Regions from separate parts of the Streptomyces sp. NPDC043680 genome, predicted to be linked through region 2. Evidence: riboswitches for the same ligand, from Rfam matches in the RefSeq annotation. Region 2 holds a riboswitch; each other region holds the start of a gene.

Region 1 (9,711 bases), on a different contig from region 2:
GTCGGTCAGTTCGTCGTACGAGCGGCGCAGCTCCGCCTCGGTCGTCAGGTCCAGGCGTACGCCGCCCAGGTCCGCGCGGTGGCGCAGGTGCGGGGCGGTGGTCTTGAGCGCGACGGGGTAGCCGAGGGTCTCGGCGGCCCGCACCGCGGCGTCGGCGGTGGGAGCGGGCAGGGTGGGCAGCACGCGGATGCCGTACCGCGCGAGCAGCTCGGCGGCGTCGGCCTCGCCGAGGGTGAGGGCGCCGGGGTCGGCCCCGGTGCCGGTACCGGCACCGGCACCGGGGTCACCGCCCGGCCCGAGGTCGGCCAGCAGCCCGGCGAGCTGGGCCGCGGCTCCGGCCTCGTCGATGTCCTCGTACGCGGGCACCTGGCCGGCGTGGGCGTTGGCCTGCCGCCACTGCCCGTACCGCACCGCTTCGGCCACGGCCCGTACGGCCCGCTCGGCTGCCGGGTAGGCGGGCAGGCGCACCGCATCCGCCGCGCGGGGCCGGGGCGCCGCTTCGGACCGGGGGTCCCCGGTCCCGGGCACGGCCCCGGCCCCGGTCCCGGCTTCGTCCCCGGGCGGGGTGGCGGCGAAGCCTCCTGCCGGGGAGAGGGCGTCCGCGAGGTCGGCGAGTTCCACGTGGACCACCGCCACCGGCTTCCCGGGGTGCTCAGCCACCGCTTCACGCAGCGCACCGGCCAGGTCGTCCACCAGGGGGCGCTCGCTGACGGACGGGATCGCCGTGACGATGACCGCGTCGTTGGTGTCCGAGGCCAGCGCGGCGGCCAGGGCCGCCCGGAACTCGGCCGGACCGGCCGCCGTCGTCAGGTCCAGCGGGGTACCCGGCCGCAGCCCCTGCGTGAGGCAGGCGTCGTAGGTGAGGACGCCGAGCGACTCGGAGTTCCCGAGGATCGCCACGCGCGGCCCGGCCGGCAGCGGCTGCGAGGCCAGCAGCAGTCCGACGTCCACGAGCTCGGTCACCGTGTCGACCCGGATCACGCCCGCCTGCCGCAGCAGCGCCGAGACGGTGGTCTCCGCGAGCCTGGTCCCGGGCACCACGTGCCCCGCCGGGGTGTGGCGGCCCCCCTTGGCGACGACCACGGGCTTGACGGCCGCCGTCCGGCGGGCGAGCCGCGTGAACTTCCGCGGGTTGCCCAGGGTTTCGAGGTACATCAGCGCCACGTCCGTGGCCTCGTCGTCGTACCAGAACTGGAGGATGTCGTTGCCGGAGACGTCCGCCCGGTTGCCCGCCGAAACGAACGACGAGAGGCCCTCGCCGCGCCGGAGCAGCGCCGAGAGCAGCGAGATACCGATCGCCCCGGACTGGGTGAACAGCCCGATCCGGCCGCGCAGCGGCGCCGGGGCCGGGGCCAGCGAGGCGTTGAGCCCCACGTCCGGCGCGGTGTTGATCACACCAAAGGCGTTGGGGCCGATCAGCCGCATCCCGTACGAGCGCACCTGGCGCACCAGTTCGCGCTGCCGGTCGAGTCCGGCCGGGCCGCTCTCCCCGTATCCGGCGGACAGCACCACCAGCCCCTGCACCCCGTGCTCCCCGCAGGCCGCCACCGCCTCCGGGACCCGCTCGGCGGGCACGGCGATCACGGCGAGGTCGACCGGGGCGTCGACCTGGGCGAGGGCCCGGTAGGCCCGCACGCCCTCCAGCAGGTCGGTGGTGACGGCCTCGTTCACGGCGTAGAGGTGGCCGTGGAAGCCGCTGTCCCGGAGGTTGCGCAGCGCCGCCGCGCCCATGCCGCCGCCGGAGCGGCTGACTCCGATCACCGCCACCGAGCGGGGGGTCAGCAGCCGCTGCACCGAGCGGGCCTCGGCGCGCTGTTCGCGGGCCCGCTGGACGGCGAGGGACTCCTCGGTGGGTTCGAGGTCGAGGGTGAGGTGGACGGAGCCGTCCTCGAAGCTGCGCTTCTGCTGGTAGCCCGCATCCGTGAACACCTTGATCATCTTGGTGTTGGCGGGCAGCACCTCGGCGGCGAACCGGCGGATGCCCCGCTCCCGGGCCACCGCGCCGATGTGTTCGAGGAGCGCCGAGGCGACCCCGCGGCCCTGGTGGGCGTCCTGGACCAGGAACGCGACCTCGGCTTCGTCGGCGGGCAGGGAGGCGGGCCGGCCGTCGGGGCCGATGCGGTCGTAGCGGACGGTGCCGATGAACTCCTCGCCGACGGTCGCCGCGAGGCCGACCCGGTCCACGTAGTCGTGGTGCGTGAAGCGGTGCACGTCCCGGTCGGAGAGCCGCGGGTAGGGGGCGAAGAACCGGTAGTACTTCGACTCGTCCGAGACCTGCTCGTAGAAGCTGACCAACCGGGCGGCGTCCTCGGTGGTGATGGGCCTGATCCGGGCGGTGCCGCCGTCGCGCAGGACGACGTCGGCCTCCCAGTGGGCCGGGTACGAAGGATCCGACGCGGTGGTCATGCGGTGATCCTAAGGCCGGCGCCGGCCCAACTGCTCCTGCGCGGCGCATGAGGCAAGCCAGGATAAATCGGTGCAAGCTGGGGAGCATCGAACGGCGGACGAAAGGGGCCGAAGGTCGGTCGGAGCATTCGGGGCGTCGTGAGAGACTGGTCTAGACAACCGCTAGAACCTGAAGGGCATCACCATGGCAGAGCGCCGCGTCAACGTCGGCTGGGCCGAGGGCCTGCACGCTCGTCCCGCCTCGATCTTCGTCCGCGCGACGACCGCTTCCGGGGTCCCGGTGACCATCGCGAAGGCCGACGGGAACCCCGTCAACGCCGCGTCCATGCTCGCGGTGCTGGGCCTGGGCGCCCAGGGTGGCGAGGAGATCGTCCTCGCGTCCGACGCCGAGGGTGCCGAGGCGGCGCTGGACCGCCTCGCCAAGCTGGTCGCCGAGGGCCTTGAGGAGCTCCCGGAAACCGTCTGACCCCGGCCCCTTCGGGTTCGCGTCCGCGTGCGGCGAAGCCGCGGCCACCGGTGTGCGGTGGCCGCGGCTTCGTCCTGTTCCGCCCTCGGGGATTCCGCTTGCCCGGGTGGTGCGCAGGGGCGCCGCGCCGGCCGCCCGGCGAAAAGGCGTACGGACGCGGGCGCGCGCATTTCCGTCCCGCCCATAATCCGACCCGCTCATACGCATCCGCGGGATATGCGTCACCCGAATATCCGCAGCCCGCATATCCCTCGCCCGGATATCCGTCCTTTTTATCCGGGCTTTGTTAATGGGGGCCGCTCGCCATGTTTACGACAGGTTGCGAAGTCCTCACCCGCAGCCGGTGCGCCCCCGCCGCCCGGTCGGCGTGGACCGCCGTCAGCGCGCGGGCCCGTTCCGCGTCTCCGCGCGCGACCGCGTCGACGATCGCCCCGTGCTCCGCCCAGGACTCCACCGGCCGCGCCGGGGCCTGGACGGCGTACATCCAGGCGATCTTGTGCCGCATCTGGGTGAGCAGCGCGATCAGCCCGGGGCTGCCCGAGGCCTGGGCCAGCGTCTCGTGGAACCAGCCTCCGAGGGCCCGCAGGTCCTCCCCCTGGCCCCGCCTGGCCCGCTCCTGACCCAGCCGCACCAGACCGCGCAGCACCTTGAGATGAGCCTCCGTGCGACGGCGGGCCGCGCGGGCGGCCGCGAGCGGTTCCAGCAGCATCCGCACCTCCAGCAGGTCGGCGGCCTCCTGCTCGGTCGGCTCGGCGACGCACGCGCCGGCGTGCCGCCGGGTGGTGACGAAGCCCTCCGACTCCAGAGTGCGCAGCGCTTCGCGGACCGGGACGCGGGAGACCCCGTAGCGGCGGGCCAGGACCTCCTCGGTCAGTCTGCCGCCCGGCTCGAACACCCCGGAGACGATGTCGTCGCGGATCGCTGTGCATACCGCGTGCGCAGGAATACGCAAGACCGGACCTCCGCCTATTTCCGACTGCCGACGTCATTTTGGCGCGACCTTGTGGGCCGCAGTGCGACTCTATTGCAACACGCGATATTTTCCGAGCACGGACAGAAATTCCACGGATATTTATGGCCACAACGCGCAGACCCCGGCTCGGTGAGCCGGGGTCTGCGAAAGGATGTGGTGCGCGGCAGGCGGGCGTTGCAGGCCCGGCCCGTCCGTCAGACGTCGACGCCGTGCTGGCGCAGGTAGGCGACCGGGTCGATGTCCGAGCCGTACTTGGCGCCGGTACGGGCCTCGAAGTGCAGGTGCGGACCGCTGGAGTTGCCGGTGGAGCCCGACAGGCCGATCTGCTGGCCCGGGGTGACCTGCTCGCCGACGGAGACGCTCAGCGAGGACATGTGGCCGTACTGGGTGTACGTGCCGTCGTTGTGCTTGATGACGACGTTGTTGCCGTAGGCGCCGCCCCAGCCGGCCTCGACCACGGTGCCGAAGCCCACCGCGTGCACCGAGGTGCCGGAGGCCGCGTGGAAGTCGATGCCGGTGTGGCTGCCGGAGGACCACATGCCGCCACCCGCGTGGTACTGGGTGCTGACGTACGACTCGTCGAGCGGGGAGACGAAGGTGTTGAGGCGCTTGCGCTCCTCCTCGCGGGCCGCACGCTCCGCGGCCTCGCGCTCCGCCTTGGCCTTCTCCTCGGCCTTCTGCTTGGCCTCGGCGGCGCGGGCCTTGGCGTCGGCCTCGGCCTTCGCCTTGGCGGCGGCGGCATCGGCCGCGTTCTGCTGCGCCTCGGCCTGGGCCTCGATCTCGCCCGCGAGGTCCTCGGCGGTGACCACGGCGTTCAGGCCGGTGTCCTCCATCGAGGGGGCCTTGTCCGAGGCGGCGAACGCCGGTCCGGCCAGGGAGCCCACGACACCGGTGGTGGCGAGGGCGGCGATGCCGGCGTAACCGGCGGTCTTGCGGCTCAGACGGCTGGAACCACGGTGCTTACCGGCGGCACGACTGCCAAACGCCATGAAGGGGCTGATCCTTTCCTTCCTTCTCGCCTACCGGGTTAGCTGACGGGTTCGGAGCAGGAAGGTCTCCTACGGGCCCCCTCTGGCGAGGCGGTCCGATTCACCCCAGGGACGCTTGTGGGTCCCCGGCTCCCCAGGCTCGCGCCTGACGGGGACTCGGCGATCGCTGCCCGGTGCCGCGGGTGCGGCGCGTACAACTGACGGACAGCACGCCCGACGCTAGGCGGATCATCAGTCAATCGCCAAACAGACGCGCTCTTTTGTTGCGTACGCCACAGCCCATACGAGCCCGCTCTCCGCCAAACAGACAAAAAGGGCTCCGGCGGACAAGCCCGCCGGAGCCCTGGACGTATCGGTCAGTTGCCGACGACGGTCACCTCGCCGATCCCGAGGGCGCGCACCGGCTCCTCGATCTGCGCCGCATCACCGACCAGCACCGTGACCAGGCGGTCCACCGGGAAGGCCGCCAGGACCGCCGAAGTCGCCTCCACCGTGCCGGTTTCGGCCAGCTGGGCGTACAACTGCGCCTGGTAGTCGTCCGGAAGCTCCTGCTCGACCTGGTCGGCCAGGGTGCCCGCGACGGCCGCCGCCGTCTCGAACTTCAGCGGGGCCACCCCCACCAAGTTCTGTACGGCCACGTCCCGTTCGGCGTCGGTGAGGCCGCCCTCGGCGAGGGTGCGCAGCACCTTCCAGAGGTCGTCCAGCGCCGGGCCGGTGTTGGGCGTGTCCACCGAGCCGCTGATGGCGAGCATCGAGGCGCCCTTGCCGTCGGCGGTGGAGCGCAACACCTGGCCGAAGGCGCGCACGCCGTAGGTGTAGCCCTTCTCCTCGCGCAGCACCTTGTCCAGGCGCGAGGTGAGGGTGCCGCCCAGGCAGTACGTGCCGAGCACCTGCGCCGCCCAGACCCGGTCGTGGCGGTCCGGCCCGATCCGGCCGATGAGCAGCTGCGTCTGGACCGCGCCGGGCCGGTCCACGATGATCACGCGGCCGGTGTCGTCGGCGGTAACCGGGGGCACCGGGTGCGGGGCCGCGGTGTTGCCGGTCCAGGCGCCCAGCGTGTCGGCGAGGACGGCGTCCAGGTCGATTCCGGTCAGGTCGCCGACGACCACCGCGGTGGCGGTGGCGGGGCGTACGTGGGCCTCGTAGAAGGCGCGTACGGCCGCGGAGTCGATCCGCGCGACCGTCTCCTCGGTGCCCTGGCGGGGCCGCGACATCCGCAGGGAGGCCGGGAAGAGCTGCCGGGACAGCTCCTTGGCGGCGCGGCGCTGCGGGTTGGCCAGCTCGTGCGGGATCTCGTCGAGCCGGTTGCGCACCAGCCGGTCGACCTCGCTGTCGGCGAAAGCCGGCGCGCGCAGGGCATCGGCGAGCAGCCCGAGCGCCTTCGGCAGCCGGGAGGCCGGGACCTCCAGCGAGAGGCGCAGGCCGGGGTGGTCGGCATGGGCGTCGAGCGTGGCGCCGCAGCGCTCCAGCTCGGCCGCGAACTCCTCGGCGGAGTGCTTGTCGGTGCCCTCGGACAGCGCGCGGGCCATGATGGTCGCCACCCCGTCCAGGCCCTGCGGCTCGGCGTCCAGCGGGGCGGCGAGGTTGACCTCGACCGCGATCACCTTCTGGCCGGGCCGGTGGCAGCGCAGCACCGTCAGGCCGCTCGGCAGCGCGCCGCGCTCGGGGGCCGGGAAGGCCCACGGCTTGGGCTGCCCGGCCTGCGGCTGCGGGTGGAAGGTCATCGTGACGGCTGCGGTGTCGCTCACTGCTCCGCCCCCTCGTTCTCGGTCTCGGTCTCGGTCGCCGCGGAGCCGCCGGCCGCATCGGCCGCGAGCGGCTCGTACACCAGCACCGCGCGGTTGTCGGGGCGCAGTCGGGCCGCGGCCACGGCCTGCACCTCCTCGGGGGTGATGTCGAGGACGCGCTGGACGGCGGTCAGGGCGAGCTGCGGGTCGCCGAACAGCACCGCGAAGCGGCACAGTTCGTCGGCGCGGCCGGCCACAGTGCTCAGCCGGTCCAGCCACTCCCGCTCCAGCTGCGCCTGGGCGCGCTCCATCTCCTCGGCCGTCGGGCCCTCGGCGGCGAACCGCGCGAGCTCCTCGTCGACGGCCGCCTCGATGGCGGGCACCTCGACCCCGCTGGAGGTCTTCACGTCCAGCCAGCCCAGCGAGGGGGCGCCGGCGAGCCGCAGCATGCCGAACCCCGCCGCCACGGCGCTCTGGTCGCGGCGTACCAGGCGGTTGTGCAGCCGGGAGGACTCCCCGCCGCCGAGGATGGTCAGCGCGACGTCCGCGGCGTCGCACTCGCGGGTGCCGTCGTGCGGGAGCCGGTAGGCGGCCATCAGCGCGCGGGCCGGGACCTCCTCGGTGATTTCCTCCCGCAGCTCGCGGCCCATGATCTCCGGCAGCGTGCCGTCGCGCGGCGGCTGCTTGCCGTCGTGGCCGGGGATGGTGCCGAAGTACTTCTCGATCCAGGCGAGCGTCTGCTGGGGGTCGATGTCGCCGACCACCGACAGCACCGCGTTGTTGGGCGCGTAGTACGTACGGAAGAAGGTGCGGGCGTCCTCCAGGGACGCCGCGTCCAGGTCGGCCATCGAGCCGATCGGCGTGTGGTGGTACGGGTGGCCCTCGGGGTAGGCGAGGGCGGTCAGCTTCTCGAAGGCCGTTCCGTACGGGACGTTGTCGTACCGCTGGCGGCGCTCGTTCTTGACCACGTCGCGCTGGTTCTCCATGGACTCGTCGTCCAGGGCGGCCAGCAGCGAGCCCATGCGGTCCGCCTCCAGCCAGAGCGCGAGCTCCAGCTGGTGGGCCGGCATGGTCTCGAAGTAGTTGGTGCGCTCGAAGCTGGTCGTGCCGTTCAGGGAACCGCCGGCCCCCTGGATCAGCTCGAAGTGCCCGTTGCCCGGTACGCTCGCCGAGCCCTGGAACATCAGATGCTCGAAGAGGTGAGCCAGACCGGTCCGCCCCTTGACTTCGTGGCGCGAGCCGACGTCGTACCAGAGGCAGACTGCGGCGACCGGGGTCAGGTGATCCTCGGAGAGCACCACGCGCAGGCCGTTGGCCAGCCGGTGCTCGGTCGCTGTCAGGCCGCCGGAGCCGGCCTGGGCGGTGGCCGTGTGACCCATGGGCATGTGGTCCCTTCGATCGCGATGCAGAGATTTCTGTCAGACCTGCCACTGTATGCAAGCGCGTCGGCGGCCGGAGAAGTTCCCGGGGCACTCCCCCGGACTCCGTCCTGGGTGAGCCCCGGGGTCGGAGTGGGCGTTGTCCGTGCCTCGGGCCACAATGGTCCGCGTCAACCCCTGTCACACACCCGTACACCGTCATTCTTGGTTAAGGAGCCGCGCAGCGATGGCCCGCCGCAGCACGAAGACCCCGCCGCCGGAGGAGTTCGAGGAGAAGATCCTCGACATCGACGTCGTCGACGAAATGCAGGGCTCCTTCCTTGAGTACGCGTACTCGGTGATCTACTCCCGGGCCCTGCCCGACGCCCGGGACGGCATGAAGCCGGTACACCGCCGCATCGTGTACCAGATGAACGAGATGGGCCTGCGTCCCGACCGCGGGTACGTGAAGTGCGCCCGCGTCGTCGGCGAGGTGATGGGCAAGCTGCACCCGCACGGCGACGCGTCGATCTACGACGCCCTCGTGCGCATGGCCCAGCCCTTCTCCATGCGGCTCCCGCTGGTCGACGGGCACGGCAACTTCGGCTCGCTCGGCAACGACGACCCGCCGGCCGCCATGCGCTACACCGAGTGCAAAATGGCGGACGCCACGTCACTGATGACGGAGTCGATCGACGAGGACACCGTCGACTTCGCCGCCAACTACGACGGCCAGGAGCGGGAGCCCGTCGCGCTGCCCGCGGCCTACCCGAACCTGCTGGTCAACGGCGCGTCCGGAATCGCGGTCGGCATGGCCACCAACATGCCCCCGCACAATCTGGGCGAGGTCATCGCGGCCGCCCGGCACCTGATCCGCTACCCGCACGCGGACCTGGAAGCGCTGATGCGCTTCGTGCCGGGCCCCGACCTGCCCACCGGCGGCCGGATCGTGGGCCTCTCGGGGATCAAGGACGCCTACGAGAACGGCCGCGGCACCTTCAAGATCCGCGCGACGGTCACCGTGGAGAACGTGACCGCGCGCCGCAAGGGCCTCGTCGTCACGGAACTGCCCTTCACGGTCGGTCCCGAGAAGGTCATCGCGAAGATCAAGGACCTGGTCGGCTCGAAGAAGCTCCAGGGCATCGCCGACGTCAAGGACCTGACCGACCGCTCGCACGGCCTGCGCCTGGTCATCGAGATCAAGAACGGCTTCCACCCGGAGGCCGTGCTGGAGCAGCTCTACAAGCTGACGCCGATGGAGGAGTCCTTCGGCATCAACAACGTGGCGCTGGTCGACGGCCAGCCGCTGACGCTCGGCCTCAAGGAGCTGCTGGAGGTCTACCTCGACCACCGCTTCGAGGTCGTGCGCCGGCGCAGCGAGTTCCGGCGCGGCAAGCGGCGCGACCGGCTGCACCTGGTCGAGGGGCTGCTGGTGGCCCTGCTCGACATCGACGAGGTCATCCGGATCATCCGCGACAGCGACAACTCGGCGCAGGCGAAGGAGCGGCTCATCGAGCACTTCTCGCTCAGCGAGATCCAGACCCAGTACATCCTGGACACCCCGCTGCGCCGGCTCACCCGCTTCGACCGGATCGAGCTGGAGTCCGAGCGGGACCGGCTGACCGGCGAGATCGACGAGCTGACCGGGATCCTGGAGTCCGACACGGAGCTGCGCAAGCTGGTCTCCACGGAACTGGCGGCCGTCGCCAAGAAGTTCGGCACCGAGCGGCGTACAGTCCTGCTGGAGTCGGCGGGCACGACGGTCGGGGCGGTGCCGCTGGAGGTCGCGGAC
Region 2 (9,711 bases):
GAGCCGAGGCGGTCGGTGACGGTCTTCCAGCCGGCCCAGTCGTCCTCGAACAGCGGGTCCTCGATGGAGACGAGCGGGTACGCCGCGACGAGCTCCTCGTAGTACTCGGTCATCTCGGCGGCCGAGCGGGACTGGCCCTCGAACTCGTACTTGCCGTCCTTGTAGAACTCGGACGCGGCGACGTCGAGCGCCAGCGCGATGTCCTTGCCCGGGGTGTAGCCGGCCTGCTTGATGGCCTCGACGATGAGGTCGAGCGCGGCGCGGTTGGACTCCAGGTTCGGGGCGAAGCCGCCCTCGTCGCCCAGGCCGGTGGAGAGGCCCTTGGTGTGGAGGACCTTCTTGAGGGTGTGGTAGACCTCCGCGCCCCAGCGCAGCGCCTCGGAGAAGGACTCCGCGCCGATCGGGGCGATCATGAACTCCTGGATGTCCACGTTGGAGTCGGCGTGCGACCCACCGTTGAGGATGTTCATCATCGGAACGGGCAGCAGGTGCGCGTTCGGGCCGCCGAGGTAGCGGAAGAGGGGGAGGTCGGAGGCCTCGGACGCGGCGTGCGCGACGGCGAGGGAGACGCCGAGGATGGCGTTGGCGCCGAGCGAGCCCTTGTTGTCGGTGGCGTCCAGGTCGAACATGGCCTGGTCGATCAGACGCTGCTCGGTGGCGTCGTAGCCGACGAGCTCCGGGCCGATCTGCTCGATGACCGCGAGGACGGCCTTCTCGACACCCTTGCCCATGTAGCGGTTGGGGTCACCGTCGCGGAGCTCGATGGCCTCGAAGGCACCGGTGGAGGCACCGGACGGAACTGCAGCACGGCCGGTGCTGCCATCGTCGAGGCCCACCTCGACCTCGACCGTGGGGTTGCCTCGGGAGTCCAGGATTTCCCGGGCTACGACGACGTCGATGGACGGCACGAGCATCTCCTTCTGGGATGTGACGCTGGATGTGCGGTGGCGGGAGGCCGTGGGACGGCCCTGCCGACTAGAGCCTAACCGGCTCCGGGCACTGGGCCGCCCGACCGCCCGGCTCCTGGGACGAAAAAGGGCCCGAATACCCCGCTTCCGGGACATAGGGACCCTGATCACGGCCTTGATCACGGCCTTGATCACGACCCGCACGTGCCGCCGCCCGGCGCGTGCGGAGACGCGCCGGGCGGCGGGGAGTGCGTGCGGGGGTCAGCTGAGCTTCAGCTTCTGCCCCGGGAAGATCAGGTCGGCGTCCTTGACCGTGTCCTTGTTCAGCTCGAAGACCTTCTCCCAGCCGCCCTTGACGCCGTTGGCCTCGGCGATGGTGCTGAGGGTGTCGCCGGTCTTGACCTCGTACGAGCCGGTGCCGACCGGAGCGGCGGCCGGGGCCTCGGAGCGCTCGGAGCGGGTGGTCGGCGCCTCGGCGCGCTTCGGCTCGGTCTTCTTCGGCTGCGTCTTCTTCGGCTGCGTCTTCTGGGGCTGGGTCTTCTGCTCCGTCTTCTTCGGGGTGTCGGTCCCACCACCGGTGTAGGAGGAGTTCGACAGGCCGACGCCGCAGGACGGCCAAGCGCCCTTGCCCTGACCCTTGAGGACCTTCTCGGCGATGGCTATCTGCTGCGCCTTGGAGGCCTGGTTGGCCTGCGCGGCGTATGCCTTGCCGCCGTACGCGGCCCAGGTGGAGGACGAGAACTGCAGGCCGCCGTAGTAGCCGTTGCCCGTGTTGATGGCCCAGTTGCCGCCGGACTCGCACTGCGCGACGCGGTCCCACTCGGAGGCGGTCGCGGCGCTGGCCGAGCCGGCCGCCATCAGGGGTGCCGCGACGGCGACGCCGGTGACGCCGGCGAGCGTGACGATGCGTGCGGCCTTGGAGGCGCGGCGGTGCTTGCCCTTGCCGGAAAGCAGCATGGAGTTCTCCTCACCGACGCCTACGAGGTGAGCTGTCGGGTTCGGGCCGATGTTGCCCGGCCGCGCGACTGGCGCGCGGCTTCACCCCAAGCCGTTCCCTGACCATCTCTCAATGGCCGGGCCCGGCACCTACCTTGGGTCCCCCGCTCCTGCCTTCGGCGCTTGACGCGACGACTGTTCCCCCCGTCCGCCGGCAGGATTCGGCGATGCGGTCGAAGGGGCCCGCGATGGCGGGCGGTTCAGAAGGTAGACAGGTCCCTCCCCGATGTTCAACGCGCGACATCGGGGAGAAACGGCCCCTACTTGCGCTCCTCTTACGGGTGTTTGCGCAGGTGAGGACGGGGTTTGCGGAAGACGCAGGGCGTGACACGCCAGTTGACCGGAAGAGACACATGTCTCACTTGCCGATAACCGACATTCAGCACCTTCCGGGCGCCCGAACTGCCCATATTGCTAACTTAGATCCAGATTCTGGCCGGGCTTGATCAGGTTGGCGTCCTCGCCGATGACCTGCTCATTGGCCTGGTAGAGCGCGCTCCACCCGCCCTTGACTCCCTTGGCATCCGCGATGGTCGCCAGGCTGTCGCCCGACTTGACCGTGTACGTGGGCTCCGACGCAGCATCAGGAGCGGCCGGGGTCTCCTGCGCGGGGGCACCACGGTGCTTGCCGGTGGCGGAGGCATCCCCGGCGCCCGCCGGGTCGGTGGAGGCGCCCGGGGCGCCGGGCGCCGCAGGGGCGCTCGGGTCGGCCGGGGCGGGCAGCGTGGGGCTCGCCGGGTCGGTCGGGGGCGCAGGGCTCGTCGGGTCGGACGGCAGCGTCGGGGCCGTCGGCGCGGGGACCACAGGGCTCGTCGTCGGGTCGCCCGGGAACACAGGGATCGTGGTGGGGTCGTCCGGCGCCGGCATGACGGGCAGTCCGCTGGAGGGCGCGAGCGGCGCCGCGGGGAGCGTGAACGAGGGGTCCGGGGTCGGGGTCGGTGCCCCGAAGTCCGTGGCGGGCGCGCCGGAACCGCCGGCCGGGACGGCGTCGTCCGGGCGGGAGGGCGTGGGGGCGATCGGCCCGTGGGTGCCGGGCGTACCCGGGTCCACCGCGGCGGCGGGCGACTGCTGGGTCAGCCCGGCCCCGGCGGCGCACAGCTGCCAGGCTTCGGGGCCCTGGGAGGCCAGCACCCGTTCGGCGACGGCGATCTGCTGGGAACGGCTGGCGAGGTCGGGCCGCGCGGCGTAGGTGAGGCCGCCCGCGTTGTTCCACTGCTCCTGGGTGAACTGGAGTCCGCCGTAGGCACCGCTGCCGGAGTCGGCGCTCCAGGAGCCGCCGCTCTCGCACTCTGCGACCTTGTCCCACGTGGAGGCGTCCGCCGCGCTCGCGCCGGTGGCGGCGAGCAGGGGCAGGGCCAACGCGGAGCCGGTGACTCCGGCGGTGACGACAATCGCGGGTACCTGGCGGGGGCGTCTGTGGCGGCCGTTCCCGGAACGCATGAGCTGCACCTTTCGCATAACGGCTGGGTAACGGCAGAACCTAGCGGCCTTCTCACGATTGTCACAAGTTCGGTCGGAAACTGACTCGCGGTCAGGTGGCGTTCACTCGTTCCTGGCTGTGAAGCGGACGGGAAGAGTGCGCAGGCCACGCATGATCAGTCCGCCGCGCCAGCGCAGCTCCGTTGGCGGAACGGCGAGTTCCAGATCTGGCAGACGCGTGAGCAAAGTCGCAAGCGCGGTCTGTCCTTCGAGTCGCGCGAGCGGAGCCCCCAGGCAGTAGTGGATGCCGTGCCCGTAGCCGAGGTGCTGGTTGTCACTCCGGGAGAGGTCCAGGGTGTCCGGATCGGCGAACCGCTCGGGGTCCCGGTCGGCGGCCGCGAGGACGACCAGCACCGGGTCGCCGGCCGCGATCTCCTGCCCGCCGAGGGTCAGCGGCTCGGTGGCGAAGCGCCAGGTGGCCAGCTCCACGGGGCCGTCGTAGCGCAGCAGCTCCTCCACACCGGTCTCCAGCAGGGACCGCTCCCCGGCGGCGAGCGAGGCCTGCAGCCGCGTGCGCTGGTCCGGGTTCATGAAAAGGGCATGCAACCCGTTTCCGATCAGATTGACGGTGGTTTCGAACCCGGCGAAGAGGAGGATGAAGGCCATGGCGGTGGCCTCGGCCTCGGTCAGGTGGTCGCCGTGGTCGCTCGCCCGGATCAGGTCCGAGATGAGGTCATGGCCCAGATCGTCCCTTTTGCGGTGGATGAGTTCGCCGAGGTAGGTGCGCATCTGCTTCACGGAGCGGGCGACCCCGCCGCGCGGCCCGCCGCCGTGGCGGATCATCATCCCGGCCCAGTCGCGGAAGTCGTCCTGGTCCTCGCGGGGGACGCCGAGCATCTCGCAGATGGCGTAGATGGGCAGCGGGAAGGCGAACTCGTGGATCAGGTCCGCCTCGCCCCTGCCGTCCGCACCTGCCTTGTCCACGATCCGGTCGATGAGGTGGTCGGTGAGCTCCTGCACGCGCGGCGTGAACTCGGCGACGCGGCGCGGGGTGAACGCCTTCGACACCAGCCGCCGCAGCCGGGTGTGGTCCGGCGGGTCGATGTTGAGCAGATGCGTCATCAGCTCCGCCTTGCGCTCCCCCGGGATCCCGGTCTTGCCCTTGGCGTGCGCCGGCTCCGCGTGGTGCACCGGGTTCTTGCTGAGCCGCTGGTCGGCCAGGGCCTGGCGGGCATCGGCGTACCGGGTGACCAGCCAGGCCTCGACCCCGCTGGGGAGCTTGGTGCGGTGCACCGGGGAGTGCTCGCGCAGCCAGGCGTACGCGGGGTAGGGGTCGGTCGCGAACTCCCAGTCGAACAGGGTGGGGCCCTGGGGAGGAGTGCGGTCTTCGGAGGCTGCTGCGGAGGCTGCGGAGTTCGGCTCGTGCACGCCCCGACGGTATCCCGCGCCGCCCGGGCCCTACGCCGTGAGGCCCTCGGCGGCGCGGATCGCGGCGCGGTAGGTCCGGGCCGCCGCGCGCAGCGCCGTCTCCGGGTCGACGCCCTCGGCCTCCGCCCGCGCCGCCAGGGCCAGCAGCTCGTAGCCGATGCCCTCGCCGCGGGGCAGCTCCACGGGCAACCCGCCCGCGCGGACCCGGCCGGCGAGCTTGGCGGCGAGCGCCAGGCCCGGCTGGCCCAGCGGGATCCCGTCGGTGACGGACTCCCGCTGCTTCTCGACGGCCTTGGTGCGCTGCCAGTGCGCACGGACGTCGTCCGCGGTCAGCGCCTCGGCGTCCCCGAAGACGTGCGGATGGCGGTGGATCAGCTTCTCGACGAGGCTCCCGGCCACGTCGTCGATGGAGAACGGCTCCTGCGGGTCCTCCTGGGCGATGCGCGCGTGGAAGACCACCTGGAGCAGCACGTCCCCGAGCTCCTCGCGCAGTTCCTCGCGGTCGCCGGCCTCGATGGCCTCCACCAGTTCGTACGCCTCCTCCATGGCGTACTTCACGAGCCCCTCGTGGGTCTGGGCCGAGGTCCAGGGGCACTCCCGGCGAACCCGGTCCATCACCTGGACCAGGTCGAGGAGGCGGGCGCCGGGCAGGTCGTAGGACCCGGGCAGCAGTTCCAGGTCGGGCATGGCGACCCGGCCGGAGCCGGCGAGCCGGGCCAGTCCGTCGGTGAGCCGCCGGTCGCCCTCGCCGCTCGGCAGGACCACGACGGTGCGCCCGCCGGCGCAGGCCTCGACCAGGCCCTGCGCATCGGGGCTCTCCTGCTCGACGCCGATGCCCGCCTCGCGCAGGTACGGCAGCTGCGGGTGGTCGGGATCGGCGCACAGCACCCGGTCCGCGGCGTGCAGGGTCTGCCAGGCCGGCCAGGACAGCAGGCCGGGGGCGACCCGGTGGCTGGTGGTCAGCAGGACGATGCGGCCGGTGGGCTCGGCGGGTTCGGAGGGGGCGTCGTGGTTCACCCTCCGAACCTACCTCCGCGGCGGCGGCTCAGGCTCCGGCGGGGGGCTGCTCGGGCCGGGTCCGCTGGACGATCCAGGGGGTGTCCTGGTCGCCGAGCACGATCTGCTGCGGGTCCCAGACGCCGTAGCGCGGGTTGACCTCGATGTGCAGCGCCTTCGCGGCGGCCGCGAGCTGCACGACGGCCTTGTCCTGGCTGCCGTAGTGGTCGAACAGCTTGTCGCGCAGCAGCTTGAAGCGGGCGTCCGCGTCGAGCTGGCCGGGCGCGAGGCTGGCCTGCTGGAGGGCGGCCTGCTCCAGCCTGCCGGTGTCGCCCGCCTGCTCCAGCTGGGCCTTGCGGAAGTCGCCGACCTCCTTGTCGCTGATGCTCACGCCGGCGTCCTTCGCGGCGCGCTCCAGGACCTCGGTCTGGATCATCTTGTTGAGCTTGATCCGCTCCAGGCCCGGCGTGGACTGGATGAGCTGGGCGGCGGCCGCCCCGGAACGGTTCTGCGCGGCGCGGACGTCGTTGACCTGTGCCTGGAGTGCGGCAGTGGTGATCCGCTCGCCGCCGACGACGGCCGCGGTGCCGGGGCGGGCCTGGCCCGAGCAGGCGGACAGCAGGGGAGCCGCCACGAGCAGGGCGGCGGAGACGGAGAGCGCTGTGCGACGGTGCAAAGGAGCCTCCAGGGCCGGGAGATTGTGCGTCGGTGCACAAGGGCCGTGCGGTGATCGATGGTATGCAGTCAGGGTGATCCGAGCCACTGGTTCGACCAACGATTCCGGGGGTGTCGGGGTACGCGGGTGTTGGTGTCCGCGCCATCCCGCGGCCACCCCTCGGTCCACCGGTGCTGCCAGGGTCGGCCCACCATGTCGACACCGCACCGCTCGCCGCGCCGCCGGAGCCTGTCGGGCTCGGCGCTCGCCGCCCTGACCACGGTGGTGGCCGTGTGCGCCGGGGACGCCGTCGCCCGCGTCTTCCCGTACGGACACCGCCACCGCAGCATCAACGACCTCGGCAACCAGTTCGTCCCCTTCCACGCCCACCTGTGGGACCTCCTGCACGGGCGCGCGCGGGGCGGGCTGCTGCTCAACTGGCAGTCCGCGGCTCCTCCCCGCTGGTCTTCGACGCGCCCGAGCCGGGCCGCTGGGAGCTGTCCTGCCTGGACGGGGCCCGGCTGGCGGCGGCGGTCGCCACCCTGCGGTCCACCGCACCGACCGGCCTGCGGGTCGGCTCCTCGGGCATCCGGGCCACCGTCCCGGCCGGCACGCGGGGCACGGCGGTCCTGTCGGCCCCGGCCATCGCCGGCTGGACCTGCAACGGCCGCCCGGCCACGTCCCACCTGGGCCTGGTCTCCACTCCCCTGACCCCGGCACGACCACGATCACCTGCACCTTCCGCCCCCCCGGGCCTCCTCCCGGGCACGGCCCTCGCGGCGGCCGCCCTGCTGCTCCTGGCCGTGCGGGTACGGCGCTCGCGCCGACGCGGCGGGGGCGCCCGAGCCGGCAGGGGTCAGCGGACCTGGCCGAGCCACTGGAGGGTGCGGCGGACCTCCGTGGAGAAGGGGTGGGCCGGGCCGTGGACGCGGTCCGCGTCGAAGAGGAGGCGGGCCAGGGTGTCGTGGGCCGCCGGGCGGTCGCCCAGCGAGAGCAGCAGGTGCGCGATCCGGCGGCGGACCTCCAGGGGCAGGCCGGGGTCCGGGTTGGCGTAGTGGTTCTCGAACAGGGGCAGCAGGGAGCGGTATTCGGCCAGGGCGGCGGCCGGCTCTCCGAGCTGTTCCAGGCACTGCGCCGCGTCGTAGCGGAAGCGCAGCGCCTGCGGGTCGCCCGCCGGGAACTCGTCGGCGAGGCGGCGCAGTTCGGGCAGGGCGCGGCGGTACTGGCCGTCGTCCATCAGCGTGGCCGCGTACTGCTTGCGCAGCGAGCGGACCACCGGGGAGTGCTCGCCGTGCTCGTCGGCCGCGGCCGGGAGGATCCCGCCGAGGATGTCCACGGCCTGGGTCAGGCGGCCCTGGTCCAGCAGGCTGCGGGCCTCGTCCACCGCGGCCGGGATGTCCGGCCGGGGCGGGACCGCGGGGGCTGCGGTGGGCTGCGGCGGGACGGTGGCGGCGCGGTCCGGCCAGGGGGCGTGCGGGCGCAGGAAGGGCCGGGTCGGGTCGAGCGGGCCGGCGGGGGAGCCCTGCTTGGGCAGCAGCGGGGCGAGGGCCTCGTAGACCTGCTGCGCGGAGGACGGCCGGTCCTGGGGGTCCTTGGCCAGCAGGTGGAGGAGGACCGCCTCCAACTGGTGGGGGACCTCGGGGCGCAGGCGGCGGACCGGGACCGGCGGTTCGTACAGGTGGCGGTGGAGGACGCCGAGCGCGGTGGACCCGGCGAAGGGCACGTTGCCGCTGAGGAGTTCGTAGAGCAGCACGCCGAGCGCGTACAGGTCGGTGTACGGGCCCACCGCCCCGCCCATCGCCTGCTCGGGCGCCATGTACGCCGGGCTGCCGATCGGTGAACCGGTGCTCGTGAGGCGGGTGGTGTCGGTGTCCATCACCGAGGCGACACCGAGGTCCAGGACCAGGACGGTGCCGTCGGGCCGGACCATGACGTTGCGCGGCTTCAGGTCGCGGTGCACGATCGGCACCGCGTGCACGGCCGACAGCACCGCGCACAGCTGCGCGACCACGGCGACCGCCCACGGCCACGGGTACGGGTCGTGCTGCGCGAGGTGGTCGGCGAGGTCGGTGCCCTCGACGTAGCCCATGACGAGGAAGAGCTCGTCCCCGTCACTGCCCGCGTCGTGGACGGTGACCAGGCCGGGGTGGTCCACCTGCGCGGTGACCCGGCATTCGCGGACGAAGCGGCTGCGCAGCTCGTCGGCGACCGAGCCGGGCCCGGCGACCTTGTCGGGGCGCAGCAGTTTGACGGCGACGCGGCGGTCCAGGCGCTGGTCGTACGCCGTCCAGACCTGCCCCATGCCGCCCTGGCCCAGGAGGGCGGCCAGCCGGTAGCGCTCGCCGATGATCCGGTGGTCCTCGGTCACCGGGCCGTGCCCTCACCCTCGTTGCGCGGCTGGTTCGGGTCGGGGTTCCTCGGCGGGGTCTGCTTGCGCAGGAGTTCGCTGAGCTCGTCGAGTTCGGCGCGGACCTGCCCGATCCGCGGCGGGGTGGCCGGAGCGGGGGCCGGGGCCTGCTGCTGCGGGGTGGGCGGGTAGGCGTAGGCGGCCGGGGTGGTGTTCTGCTGCTGCGGCGGTACGTACGGGGCCGGGCGCGGCGGGTACCAGGGCGCGGTCCGGGCCGCTGCGGCCGCGTCGTGGTGTCGGATGTCGGCGATGAGGAAGTACACGCAGACCGCGAAGCCGGTGAGGATCGTGCCGAGCGCCCCCGTGTCGCTCTGCCAGCCACTGGTGTCGGGTGTCTTGTCGGCGTTGATGAGCGCGATCCAGAGGACGGTGAGCACGCCGCTGGCCGCCAGCAGCCCCCAGTCCCGGGACTTGCGGGTGACGACCGCGAGCCGCAGCATCGTGCCCCAGGCCAGGAAGCCGCAGCTCAGGACGGGCAGCAGGGCGAACAGCACGCGCAGTGCCACCACGCCCCCGGTGCTGGGCTGGGGGCCTTGCTGCGGCGGGATGCCGGGGCCGTGCATTGCTGCTCCTGACGGGCCGTGTCGACGAACGTTCGGGACTGAGCGTATACAGCGTTTCCGGCCGCCAGTGAGGGGATCCGCCCAACCGTTGCAGGGTCGCCACCTGCCGCGCGGCCCGGCGGCCGGAGCAGGGCCCGCCCGGCTCGGCGAGCGGGCTCCGCCAAACACGCGTACCGTCCCAAAAGGGATACGGAAGGGAGCCCTCGTATGGGGATCTTCGACAAGGCCAAGGAAATGCTGCAGGGCCACGGCAAGCAGGCGAAGCAGGCGTCCGACGCCGCCGAGCGGCAGGCCAACCGGCGGACCGGTGACAAGTACACCCACCAGGTCGACCAGGGC
Region 3 (9,711 bases), on a different contig from region 2:
GTCATCGCTGCCGAGTGCGAAGACCCGGTTGACCGGACCGGTGCCCGCGCTGGCCAACTCCTTGGCCGTGAAGGCGCCCCGGCTGCTCCAGCCGCTCCACTGGCCGACGGTGAAGTCGCCTTCGGCACTGAACAGGTCCCCGTTCGCGGCGATCCGCTGCAGGTGCACCGTCTCCTTGAGCCGCGGTGCCTCCGGCCTGGCCGGACCGCCGGTGAACCAGTGCAAGGAGTAGGCCTGGTCCAGGGAAGCGGCGAAGGGCTGCGCCAGCCTGGCGTATCCGGCGTCGTTCGGGTGCAGGCCGTCGGCCATCTGCGCGGGGTGCGTGCTGTCCGCGCGGTTCGGCGCCGTCAGCGCGGGTGCGTCGACGAACGTGAAGTGCTTGCCCGCACCCTGTTCGGCGGCCTCCAGCTGCTTCATCCGCTGGTTGTACTGGGCGACCGGCCGGGAGAGGTCCTGATAGGCCCATCCGGGGGTGGACGGGATCAGGCCCTGCATGATGACGGTGACCCCGGGCCGGGCGGCGAAGATCTGGTTCACGAGGACAGTGGCCCGGTTTGCGGCCTGGCCGGGGTCCGCGCCCTGGTTGAGATCGTTGATCCCGATGTGCAGGAGTACGACGTCGGGGTCGGCCGCCTCAAGCCAGCGGTTCACGCCGAGGCGGATGCGCTCGATGGTGTAGCCCGCGTGCCCCTCGTGCTCGGCATCCGGCATCGGTCCGTGGGAGAGGGAGCCGACGAAGTCGAGGGAGTAGCGGGACTGCTGGGCGGCGATCTCCTGGAGCGGCAGCCGGTAGCCGCCTTCCTTCGAACTGCCCTGGCCGTAGGTGATCGAGTCACCGAGAGGCATCACGCGGACCACAGGCGTCGCCGGTGCGGCCGAAACCGGTGTCCATCCGAGGAACGGGGCGGCTCCCGCCGCCAGGACTGCAGCAGCGCGGGCCAGAACTCCGAGGCGGTGCAAGGGTCTCCTTGTGGCAGCCGCCTGGCCCGGCACTCACGAGTGCCGGGCCAGGCGGCCGAAGAGCGAAGCGATGGTCGGTCGGTGAAGCCTCGGCCGGTGGCGGCTCACGGCCGGCTCCTGTACCGCCGGCGGCTTCCGTCCCATTGTTCCAGGCCACCGGTGGGCCGCTTGGAGCAGGCCACCCGCCGGCACCGCCACCTCGAACGCGACCGGGGCCGGGCCGTCACGGCGCGACTCCACGACCGTCCGGACTGACCAGCACGCCGCCGGGGCCCTCGGGCGGCCAGTCACAAGGCGCCCCGGCGGGCGAGCCGGCCGACCCTGCCCCGTCAGGACCCGACGGTCTCCGGTTCCCCGTGGGCCGTCACCGGCGGGCGGCCGGTCGTGGCCGGCCGGGGCGCCGCGACGGGGGCGGGCGGCGCGGGGGTCGCGAAGGGACGCCACCACGGGTCGGTCGGCAGCGCGGCCGTGTCCCCCGGCTCGAAGGGCCGGCCCGGGATCGGCAGCGCGACCGCCGCCCCGGCTGCCTCCGCCGCCGCCAGGGTGCCCTCGCCGGGCTCCTCCCACGGGTGGGGGGCCAGGTTGAAGGTGCCCCAGTGGATCGGCAGCATCGTGCCGTGCGGGATACCGCCCTGGAGGTCGAGGTGGGCGCGCATGCCCTCCTCGGGCGTCATGTGGATGTCCGGCCAGTACTCCGAGTACGCCCCGATCTGGATCATCGTGGCGTCGAAGGGGCCGTGCGCGGCGCCGATCTCGGCGAAGCCGGGGAAGTAGCCGGTGTCACCGCTGTGGTAGATGCGGTGCTCGTCGCCCGCGACCACCCAGGAGGCCCAGAGGGTGTGCTGCTGGTTGCGCAGTCCGCGCCCGCAGAAGTGGCGCGCGGGGGTGGCCGTCAGGGACAGGCCGGCGACGTCGGTGCTCTCGTTCCAGTCGAGCTCGCGCATCCGGTCCTCGGAGACGCCCCAGCGCTCCAGGTGCGCCCCGACGCCCAGCGGGACCACGAAGACCGTGTCCGTCCCGACCAGCTCCTTGATCGTCGGCAGGTCGAGGTGGTCGTAGTGGTCGTGGGAGATCACCACGGCGTCGACCGGCCCCAGCGAGGCCAGCGGCACCGGTACGGGGTGCAGCCGCTTGGGCCCGGCGAAGGGGAAGGGGGAGCACCGCTCGCCCCAGACCGGGTCGAACAGCACGCGCCGCCCGTCGATCTCCGCGAGCACGCTGGAATGCCCCATCCAGGTCAGGCGCAGTCCGCTGACCGGTGGCTTCGCCAGCTCGGCGAGCGTGGTCGGGTAGACCGGGACCGGGGCGCCGGGGTTGCGCCGGATCCGGTGCTCCTTGTCGAAGTAGATCTTCGCGAACTCGCGCATCGAGCCGGAGGGCCTGGTCCGGGCCCCGAGCGGGTTCTGGAAGACGCCGTCGGCGAAGTTCGGCGAACGCTGGATCCGCTCCAGCCGTGCACCGGACGGATCCGCGCCGAAGGATTCGGGCCGCAGGGCGCGCAACCGTGGACGCAGGGGACGGGAGCCGGTCAAAGCGCCTCCTGGGAGGATGGGGCGGAAGGGGCGGGCGCGGACCGTGCGCCGGTCCACGCACTTCCCAACGCACACCGGCCCCGAAGGATTCCGCTCCCCGCTCCCTTCCCTCCGGCTCCCCCCGCCGCACCCGCGACCACCGGCACCTGCGGCTGCGCCTACAGCGGCAGCAGATCCGGGCGCTTCGCCTCCACGTGGTCCCCGGAGGACTCCCCGCGCAGCCGCCGGCCGATCCACGGGACCAGGTGCTCGCGCGCCCAGAGGATGTTGTCCCGGGTCACGTCCACCGAGCCGCGCGGCTGTTGCGGCGGCCACGGCTGGTCGGGGTCCGCCGGCACCTCCAGCCCCAGCACCTGGGCGGCGCGCAGCGCGACCCGGGTGTGCCCCTCGGGCGAGAGGTGCAGCCGGTCGTCGTCCCAGGCCCGCCGGTCCTGGACGGACTTCAGCGACCAGAGGTCGAGCACCGGGCACCCGTACCGGTCGGCGATGGCGCGCACGTGCGCGCTGTACGTCGCCACCTTGCCCCGCAGGTGCTTGAGGACCGGCACGCCCCGGGTGTCGAAGCCCGTGGTGATCATGACCAGTCCGACGGCTCCGGTCAGGTCGGCGACGGCCGCCTCGAAGCGCTCCGCCACGGCGTCCGGGTCGCTGCCGGGTCGGATGATGTCGTTGCCCCCCGCGCAGAAACTCACCAGGTCCGGGGCGAGTTCCTTGGCCCTGGGCACCTGTTCGGCCACGATCTGGTCGAGGAGGCGCCCTCGTACGGCCAGGTTCGCGTACCGGAAGTCGTGCTCCTCGCGCTGATCGGCCAGGAGGACGGCCAGCCGGTCCGCCCAGCCGACGAAGCTCCCCCCGGGTCCCGGATCCCCCACGCCCTCGGTGAAGCTGTCCCCGATCGCCGCGTACGAGCCGATGGTCTTGAGTGTCGTCGTCGTCGCTGCCACGAGGCCTTATCCTTCACCCCGGCGCGTGACCTACGCCACCGTAGGCAGGGGTTGACGGACCGTGATCTATACCACGAGGTGGGTACGGGATAACAGCGCGTGAGGCCGGGACCCCCCTCGGGCCCCGGCCTCACGCGGGTCTGGACGCCCCCGCGGCGGCGGGAGGTTTCAGATGCTCACGCCCTTGGAGCGGAGGTAGGCCAGCGGGTCGACGTCCGAGCCGTAGGACGGGCCGGTGCGGATCTCGAAGTGCAGGTGCGGGCCGGTCGAGTTGCCGGTGGAGCCGGAGAGGCCGATCTGCTGCCCGGCGGCCACGCTCTGGCCGACCGAGACGGAGAGCTGTGACAGGTGGCCGTACTGGGAGTACTTGCCGTCCTCGTGCCGGATGACGACCTCGTTGCCGTACGCGCCGCCCCATCCGGCGGAGACCACGGTGCCGGCGCCGACCGCCTTGACGGAGGTGCCGGAGCTCGCGATGAAGTCGACGCCGGTGTGGTAGCCGCTGGACCACATGGCGCCGGGCGTCTTGTACTGGGTGGAGATCCCGCCACCGCCGACCGGGGCGACGAAGCCGGCGGCGGTGACCGTCCGGCTCTTCGCGGCGGGTGCCGGCGCGGCCTCGGCCGCGGCCTGGGGAGCCGGGGCCTTCGCCTTGGGCGCCGGGGCCTGCTTCTCGGCCGGGGCCTGCTTCTCGGCCGGTGCCTGGCTCTGGACCGGGGCCTGCTTGCGGGCGGGGGCGTGCGGGGCGGCCGCGGCCTCGGCGCCGAGGGTCAGCTTGAGGCCGGGGTGGATCAGGGACGGGTCGGCCCCGACGGCCTCGCGGTTGTCGGCGTACAGCTGCTGCCAGCCGCCCGCGAGGTGGCGCTCCGCGGCGATCTTGGAGAGGTAGTCGCCGGGCACCACGGTGTAGACGCTCGGAGCGGCGGCGGGAGCGGCCTGGAGCGCGGCCGGAGCCTGGGGGGCCTGCACGGGAGCGGTGACGGGGGCCGCGGCCGGGGCGCCGGCCGCCTGGGCGCCGGCGGCACCCATCAGCGGCAGGGCGAGGGCCGCGCCGCCGGTGCCGGCAACGGCGAAACCACGCGCGAGGGAGCGGGACTTGGGACGGCGGTGCTTACCCTTTGCAGGCATGGCGAATTCCTCTCCGTCGCCTGCGAGGTGAGCTGTCGGGTTCGGACTGGAGATGTCCGGCCGGACAGGAACAGCACCTGTACGGCTTCACCCCGAGCTGTCCGGGAGAAAGATCCGGAGCAGCGGCTTACCTGGTTCCCCCGCTCCTGCCGCGCGCGTGAATAGTCGGGTGCGGTTCCCGGATGGCGGCAGGATTCGGCGGTCCATCCGGATCGGGGCGAACGTAATCCAGCCGGACCGTACGGAACAAGCCATGAATTACCCATCAGTTTCCCGGCAGTGGGCGATCGGCGGAATTCCGGTCACCCTGTGTCCATTCCGCGGCGGCAACAACCCTTCCCACAGGGCAATTCGAGAACCGCGATCAGGCACGCACGGTCACCGTATGATCTGGCTCACGGGCGGGGACGCGATCTACCCTTCTGTACAGGCAAGTTGCGTCCAAGTGGTCCAAATTCGGACATCCGCGACGATACGGAGGAGACTTCCGTGACCCAGCAGATACCCCACACCCCACCGGTGGAACCGGAGCTGGTCGGAGTGCGCAACTTCCGCGACGTGGGCGGCCTGCCGACCACCGACGGGCGCAGGATCAAGCCGGGACGACTGTTCCGAAGCGGACATCTGGCACATGCCACCGAAAAGGACACGGAATTCCTCGCCTCGCTGGGCCTGCACACCATCTTCGACTTCCGCAACGACGCGGACCACGCCCTGGAGGGCCTCGACGTCGAGCTGCCGGGCGTCCGCAACGTCAACATCCCTCTGTCCGATCCGGCCGACGGGCGGGAGTTCTGGACGATGGTCCGCGAGGGCGGTCTCGACCAGCTCCGCGCCCTCCTCGGCGACGGGAAGGGCGCCGCCCGGATGTCCGCCTCGTACCGCTCGATGGTCAGGAACCGCACCGGCGAGCACAGCCGGGTCGTGCACGCCCTCGCCGACGCGAGCGTCCCGGCCCTCATGCACTGCGCGGCCGGGAAGGACCGGGCGGGGCTGTCGATCGCCGTCACCCTGCTCGCGCTGGGCGTCGAGCGGGAGGCCATCACCGCGGACTACCTGGAGTCGAACGCCCCGCACCGCCGCTACCGGATGCGCCGCACGGGCGAGCCGTCCGAGGTCCACTCCCCCGAGGTGGTGGAACTGATCACCCCGCTCTTCGAGGCCCGTGCGGAGTACCTCACCGCCGCCTTCGACACCATCGACGATCACTGGGGCGGCCTCGACCGCTATCTGGCCGAAGGCCTCCGACTCACGCCCGCGACGCTGACCCGCCTGCGCGAGCACCTGCTCGACTAGGCCGCGTCGTCCGGCACCCGTCGGCCCCGCCCCGCACATCGCAAGGGCAGGGCCGACGGACAGGGCCGACTCGCAGGGTCGGCGGGCGGCCCCGACGGCGGCGGCGAACCGGCGGAATGAATACGGCAGTTGCCCGGTTGGCGACGGCCGGCGGGTGGCCTTCCACCGCGCCGACGACGGGGCGGTGTGGACCGTCGACAACGACATCGGCGAGGACGACCGCGGGAGGCTCGCGCTCACCTTCAGCGGCGAGTACGCCGACGAGCTCCCCCCGGAGGAGGCCGAGCGCCGGCGCACGGCCATGACCGAGGCCGTCGCCCACACGGTGGCCGTGATCCGCCGCGCCAAGGCGGTCTGACCGCCCTCCCCTCCCCCACGGCCCGGCCGGCCGTCAGCGGTTGCCGACGGCCTGCTTCACCAGCGTCCTGCCGAAGTCCCACATCAGTCCGCCGCCCTCGTGCGCCTCGTCCATCACCGCGCGGAAGGCGGTGACGAAGCGGTCGACGTCCGCCTCGTCGATGATCAGCGGCGGGATCAGCTTGATGACCTCCAAGTGGTCGCCCGAGACCTGGGTGAGGATCCGGTGCTTCTGGAGCAGCGGCACCACCACCATCTGCGCGAAGAGCCCCTTCCGGGCTGCCTGGAGCATGGTCCACCGGCTGCGCAGGCCCAGCGAGTGCGGGCGGCCGAACTCGATGCCGATCATCAGGCCGCGCCCCCGCACCTCGTGCAGCAGCTCGTACTCGCCCACCAGCGCCGCGAGGCGGCCGCGCAGCAGGTCTCCCGTCGCGCGGGCCCGGGCGACCACCGCCTCGTCCTCCATGACGGAGAGCACCGCCAGTCCGGCCGCCATCGCCTGGGCGTTGGAACCGAAGCTGGCGGAGTGCACCAGGACCCGGTCCATGGACGAGTAGACCTTCTTGAAGATCCAGTCCTTGCCCAGGGTCGCACCGACCGGCACGTAGCCGCCCGACAGCGCCTTCGCCACGCAGACCAGGTCCGGTTCCACGCCCGGCTCGTGCTGGTAGGCGTAGAAGTCACCGGTCCGTCCGAGGCCGGTCTGCACCTCGTCCGCGATCAGCAGCGCCTTGTGCCGGTGCAGCAGTTCCTGGGCGCCGGACAGGAAACCGGGCGGGGCGGCGAGGACGCCCTTGCCCTGGATCGGCTCGACCACGAGGGCGGCGACGTCGCCGCGCCCCAGCTCCCGCTCCAGGGCGGCCAGGTCGCCGAGCGGGATCCCGGTGTCGGGCAGCAGCGGTGCGAAGCCGTCCCGGAAGCCGGCCTCGCCGTTGACGGAGAGCGAGCCGGTGGTGAGCCCGTGGAAGGCGTGGTCGCAGTAGAGGATCCTGGGCCGCCCGGTGGCGTACCGGGCGAACTTCAGGGCCGTCTCCACCGCCTCGGTGCCGCTGTTGCCGAAGAAGACCCGGTCCAGGTGGGGGCTGTACGAGAGGAGCTTCTCGGCCAGCAGTCCGGGCAGCGGCTGGCAGTCGAAGCGGGTGAGGTCGGCGAGCTGGGCGTCGAGGACGTCGTGCAGGGCCTGGCGGACGACCGGGTGGTGGCGGCCCAGGCCCATCACCCCGAATCCCGCGAGCATGTCGAGGTAGTCGTTGCCCTCGGCGTCCCAGAAGTGGGCGCCCTCGGCCCGCTCGTAGACCTTGTCGAAGCCGATGGTGTGCAGCATGCGGGGCAGCTGGTGGTTGAGGTGGCGCGTGTGCAGCTCGTAGCGTTCGGCGCCGCGCTCGGCCAGCAGGGCGCCGAGGTCGAAGCCCGTGCCCCGGCCGCCCGCCCCCGCGTGGCCGGTGCTCATGCCGACGCGTCCCGGTTGGCGGCGATCGTCTCCCGGGCCGCGCGCAGGGACTCCTTGAGCGAGCCCATGGTGGCGAGGACGGCGGTCGGCTCGTAACCGCAGTGCGCCATGCAATTCGCGCACCGCGGGTCCTTTCCGCGGCCGTACTTGCTCCAGTCGGTTTCCTCGATCAGTTCCCGGTACGTCGGCACGTAGCCGTCGCTCATCAGATAGCAGGGGCGCTGCCAGCCGAAGAGGGAGTAATTCGGAATGGCCCAGGCGGTGCAGGGGAAATCGACCTTGCCTTCCAGGAAGTCCAGGAAGAGCGGGGAGTGGTTGAGCCGCCAGCGCCGCCGGTTTCCGCCCGCGAAGGCCTTCCTGAAGAGTTCGCGGGTCTGTTCGACGCCCAGGAAGTGCTCCTGGTCGGGGGCCTTCTCGTAGGCATAGGCGGGCGAGATCATCATTTCGTCGACCTTCAGGTCGTCGTTGAGGTAGTTGAGCACCTCGATGATGGTCTGCGGGGTGTCCGTGTTGAAGAAGGTGGAGTTGGTGGTCACGCGGAAACCGCGCCTCTTCGCCTCCTTGATGGCGGCGACCGCCTCGTCGAAGACGCCTTCCTTGGCCACCGACTCGTCGTGCCGCTCGCGCAACCCGTCGATGTGGACGGCGAAGGCGAAGTACGGGGACGGGGTGAACTTCTCGATCTTCTTGCGGAGCAGCATCGCGTTGGTGCAGAGGAAGACGTACTTGCGCCTCGCCACCAACTGCCGCACGATCTCGTCGATCTGCGGGTGCATCAGGGGCTCACCGCCCGCGATGGACACCATGGGCGCGCCGGACTCAAGGACGGCACCGACCGCCTGGGCCACCGGCATGCGCTGCTTGAGCACTCCGGCCGGGTGCTGGATCTTCCCGCACCCCTCGCAGGCCAGGTTGCAGGCGTAGAGCGGTTCCAGCTCGACGATCAGCGGGAACTTCTCCCGCTTGCGGAGCTTCTGTTCGAGAAGATAGGTCCCGACCCTGATGGACTGTCGCAGCGGCATGGCCATCTGGCTCACCTCCTGGGGAGCAGCAACGAACGGTGCCAGTCATAAAACGCGGGCAGTACGGCACGCAGTACACGGAAGGCCGATATTCCACCGCGGACGGTGCCGATGCGGACGAGCTCGTGCTCCGGAGCGTCCACGATCACCCGGACGGCCGCAACCGGGCGGCCGGGGCCGCGTGCGGCGCCGCCGCTCGCGGCCCAGAGGGTGGCCGCCGACTCCATGTCGACCGCGATGGCGCCGGTGGCCCGCAGGTGTGCGCGCTCCTGGCCGCGGACGACGTGGTCGGATCCGGTCAGGGCGCCGGTGTGCACGGTCCGGCCGGGGGCGGCCCGGGCCAGTGCCGCGGCGAGCAGGGCGGTCCCGGCGCAGGGGACGGTGCCCCGCGGGTCCCGGGTCTCCTCGGCGACGACCAGGTCGCCGGGGTGCATCCCCGGGACCAGTCCGGCGCAGAACCCGGTGGCGAGGACCGCGGCCCCGCTCAGGGCCGGCTCGGCGAGCGCCCGGCCGACGGCCCGTTCGGCGGCGCGCGGGCCCATGCCCGTACGCAGCAGGGCGTAGCCCTCGGGGGCGCGGCGGGGCCCGTGGTCGCCGCCGCTGCGCAGGGCCGCCTGCTCGATGCGCAGGGCGCAGGCCACCAGCAGCGGCAGCCCGGCTCCGGGGGTGCCGGGCCGGGCGGGGCTCATCAGCGCTCCCCCGGCGCGAACGGTTCCCCGTACAGGTAGCGGCCAAGTGCGGTGAGCGGGAACACCTGGCGGTACAGGTGGTAGTTGATGGAGAAGTCCCAGGGGAATCCGGTGCCGGTGAAGTACGGCTCGTCCCAGGAGCCGTCCCCGCGCTGGCTGTCCACCAGGTACGCGATGCCGCGCTCCACCGCCTTCGACTCCCGCTCCCCCGCGGAGAGCAGCGCCATCAGGGCCCACGCGGTCTGCGAGGGGGTCGAGGCGCCCCTGCCCGCCCACCCGGGGTCCCGGTAGGAGCGCTGGTCCTCGCCCCACCCGCCGTCCTCGTTCTGTACG

The links. Region 2 has a riboswitch for cyclic di-AMP ahead of AC0666_RS30680 (transglycosylase family protein). Riboswitches for the same ligand answer to the same signal wherever they lie in the genome.
Positions count from the first base shown of each region.
Region 1: linked by a shared signal. The riboswitch ahead of AC0666_RS17505 (M23 family metallopeptidase) and the one ahead of AC0666_RS30680 (transglycosylase family protein) in region 2 are both predicted to bind cyclic di-AMP.
Region 3: linked by a shared signal. The riboswitch ahead of AC0666_RS18335 (LysM peptidoglycan-binding domain-containing M23 family metallopeptidase) and the one ahead of AC0666_RS30680 (transglycosylase family protein) in region 2 are both predicted to bind cyclic di-AMP.

Region 1 covers NZ_JBWKCE010000007.1:198,173-207,883, forward strand. Annotated here, with positions in the region: gene AC0666_RS17490 (bifunctional acetate--CoA ligase family protein/GNAT family N-acetyltransferase) at 1-2,406, opposite strand, end outside; gene AC0666_RS17495 (HPr family phosphocarrier protein) at 2,591-2,872, shown strand; gene AC0666_RS17500 (GntR family transcriptional regulator) at 3,159-3,824, opposite strand; gene AC0666_RS17505 (M23 family metallopeptidase) at 4,040-4,834, opposite strand; cyclic di-AMP (ydaO/yuaA leader) riboswitch at 4,848-5,006, opposite strand; gene AC0666_RS17510 (M16 family metallopeptidase) at 5,191-6,558, opposite strand; gene AC0666_RS17515 (M16 family metallopeptidase) at 6,579-7,940, opposite strand; gene AC0666_RS17520 (DNA gyrase/topoisomerase IV subunit A) at 8,167-9,711, shown strand, end outside.
Region 2 covers NZ_JBWKCE010000024.1:10,989-20,699, reverse strand. Annotated here, with positions in the region: gene eno (phosphopyruvate hydratase) at 1-914, opposite strand, end outside; gene AC0666_RS30680 (transglycosylase family protein) at 1,170-1,865, opposite strand; cyclic di-AMP (ydaO/yuaA leader) riboswitch at 1,868-2,036, opposite strand; gene AC0666_RS30675 (LysM peptidoglycan-binding domain-containing protein) at 2,319-3,344, opposite strand; gene AC0666_RS30670 (cytochrome P450 family protein) at 3,447-4,751, opposite strand; gene AC0666_RS30665 (nucleoside triphosphate pyrophosphohydrolase) at 4,782-5,768, opposite strand; gene AC0666_RS30660 (SurA N-terminal domain-containing protein) at 5,797-6,423, opposite strand; partial or broken gene AC0666_RS30655 (hypothetical protein) at 6,616-6,849, shown strand; gene AC0666_RS30650 (serine/threonine-protein kinase) at 7,259-8,770, opposite strand; gene AC0666_RS30645 (hypothetical protein) at 8,767-9,372, opposite strand; gene AC0666_RS30640 (antitoxin) at 9,580-9,711, shown strand, end outside.
Region 3 covers NZ_JBWKCE010000008.1:64,351-74,061, forward strand. Annotated here, with positions in the region: gene AC0666_RS18320 (GDSL-type esterase/lipase family protein) at 1-846, opposite strand, end outside; gene AC0666_RS18325 (MBL fold metallo-hydrolase) at 1,290-2,492, opposite strand; gene AC0666_RS18330 (SGNH/GDSL hydrolase family protein) at 2,651-3,436, opposite strand; gene AC0666_RS18335 (LysM peptidoglycan-binding domain-containing M23 family metallopeptidase) at 3,605-4,564, opposite strand; cyclic di-AMP (ydaO/yuaA leader) riboswitch at 4,567-4,742, opposite strand; gene AC0666_RS18340 (tyrosine-protein phosphatase) at 5,054-5,860, shown strand; gene AC0666_RS18345 (hypothetical protein) at 6,015-6,218, shown strand; gene AC0666_RS18350 (aspartate aminotransferase family protein) at 6,252-7,667, opposite strand; gene hpnH (adenosyl-hopene transferase HpnH) at 7,664-8,695, opposite strand; gene AC0666_RS18360 (phosphorylase family protein) at 8,701-9,378, opposite strand; gene shc (squalene--hopene cyclase) at 9,378-9,711, opposite strand, start outside.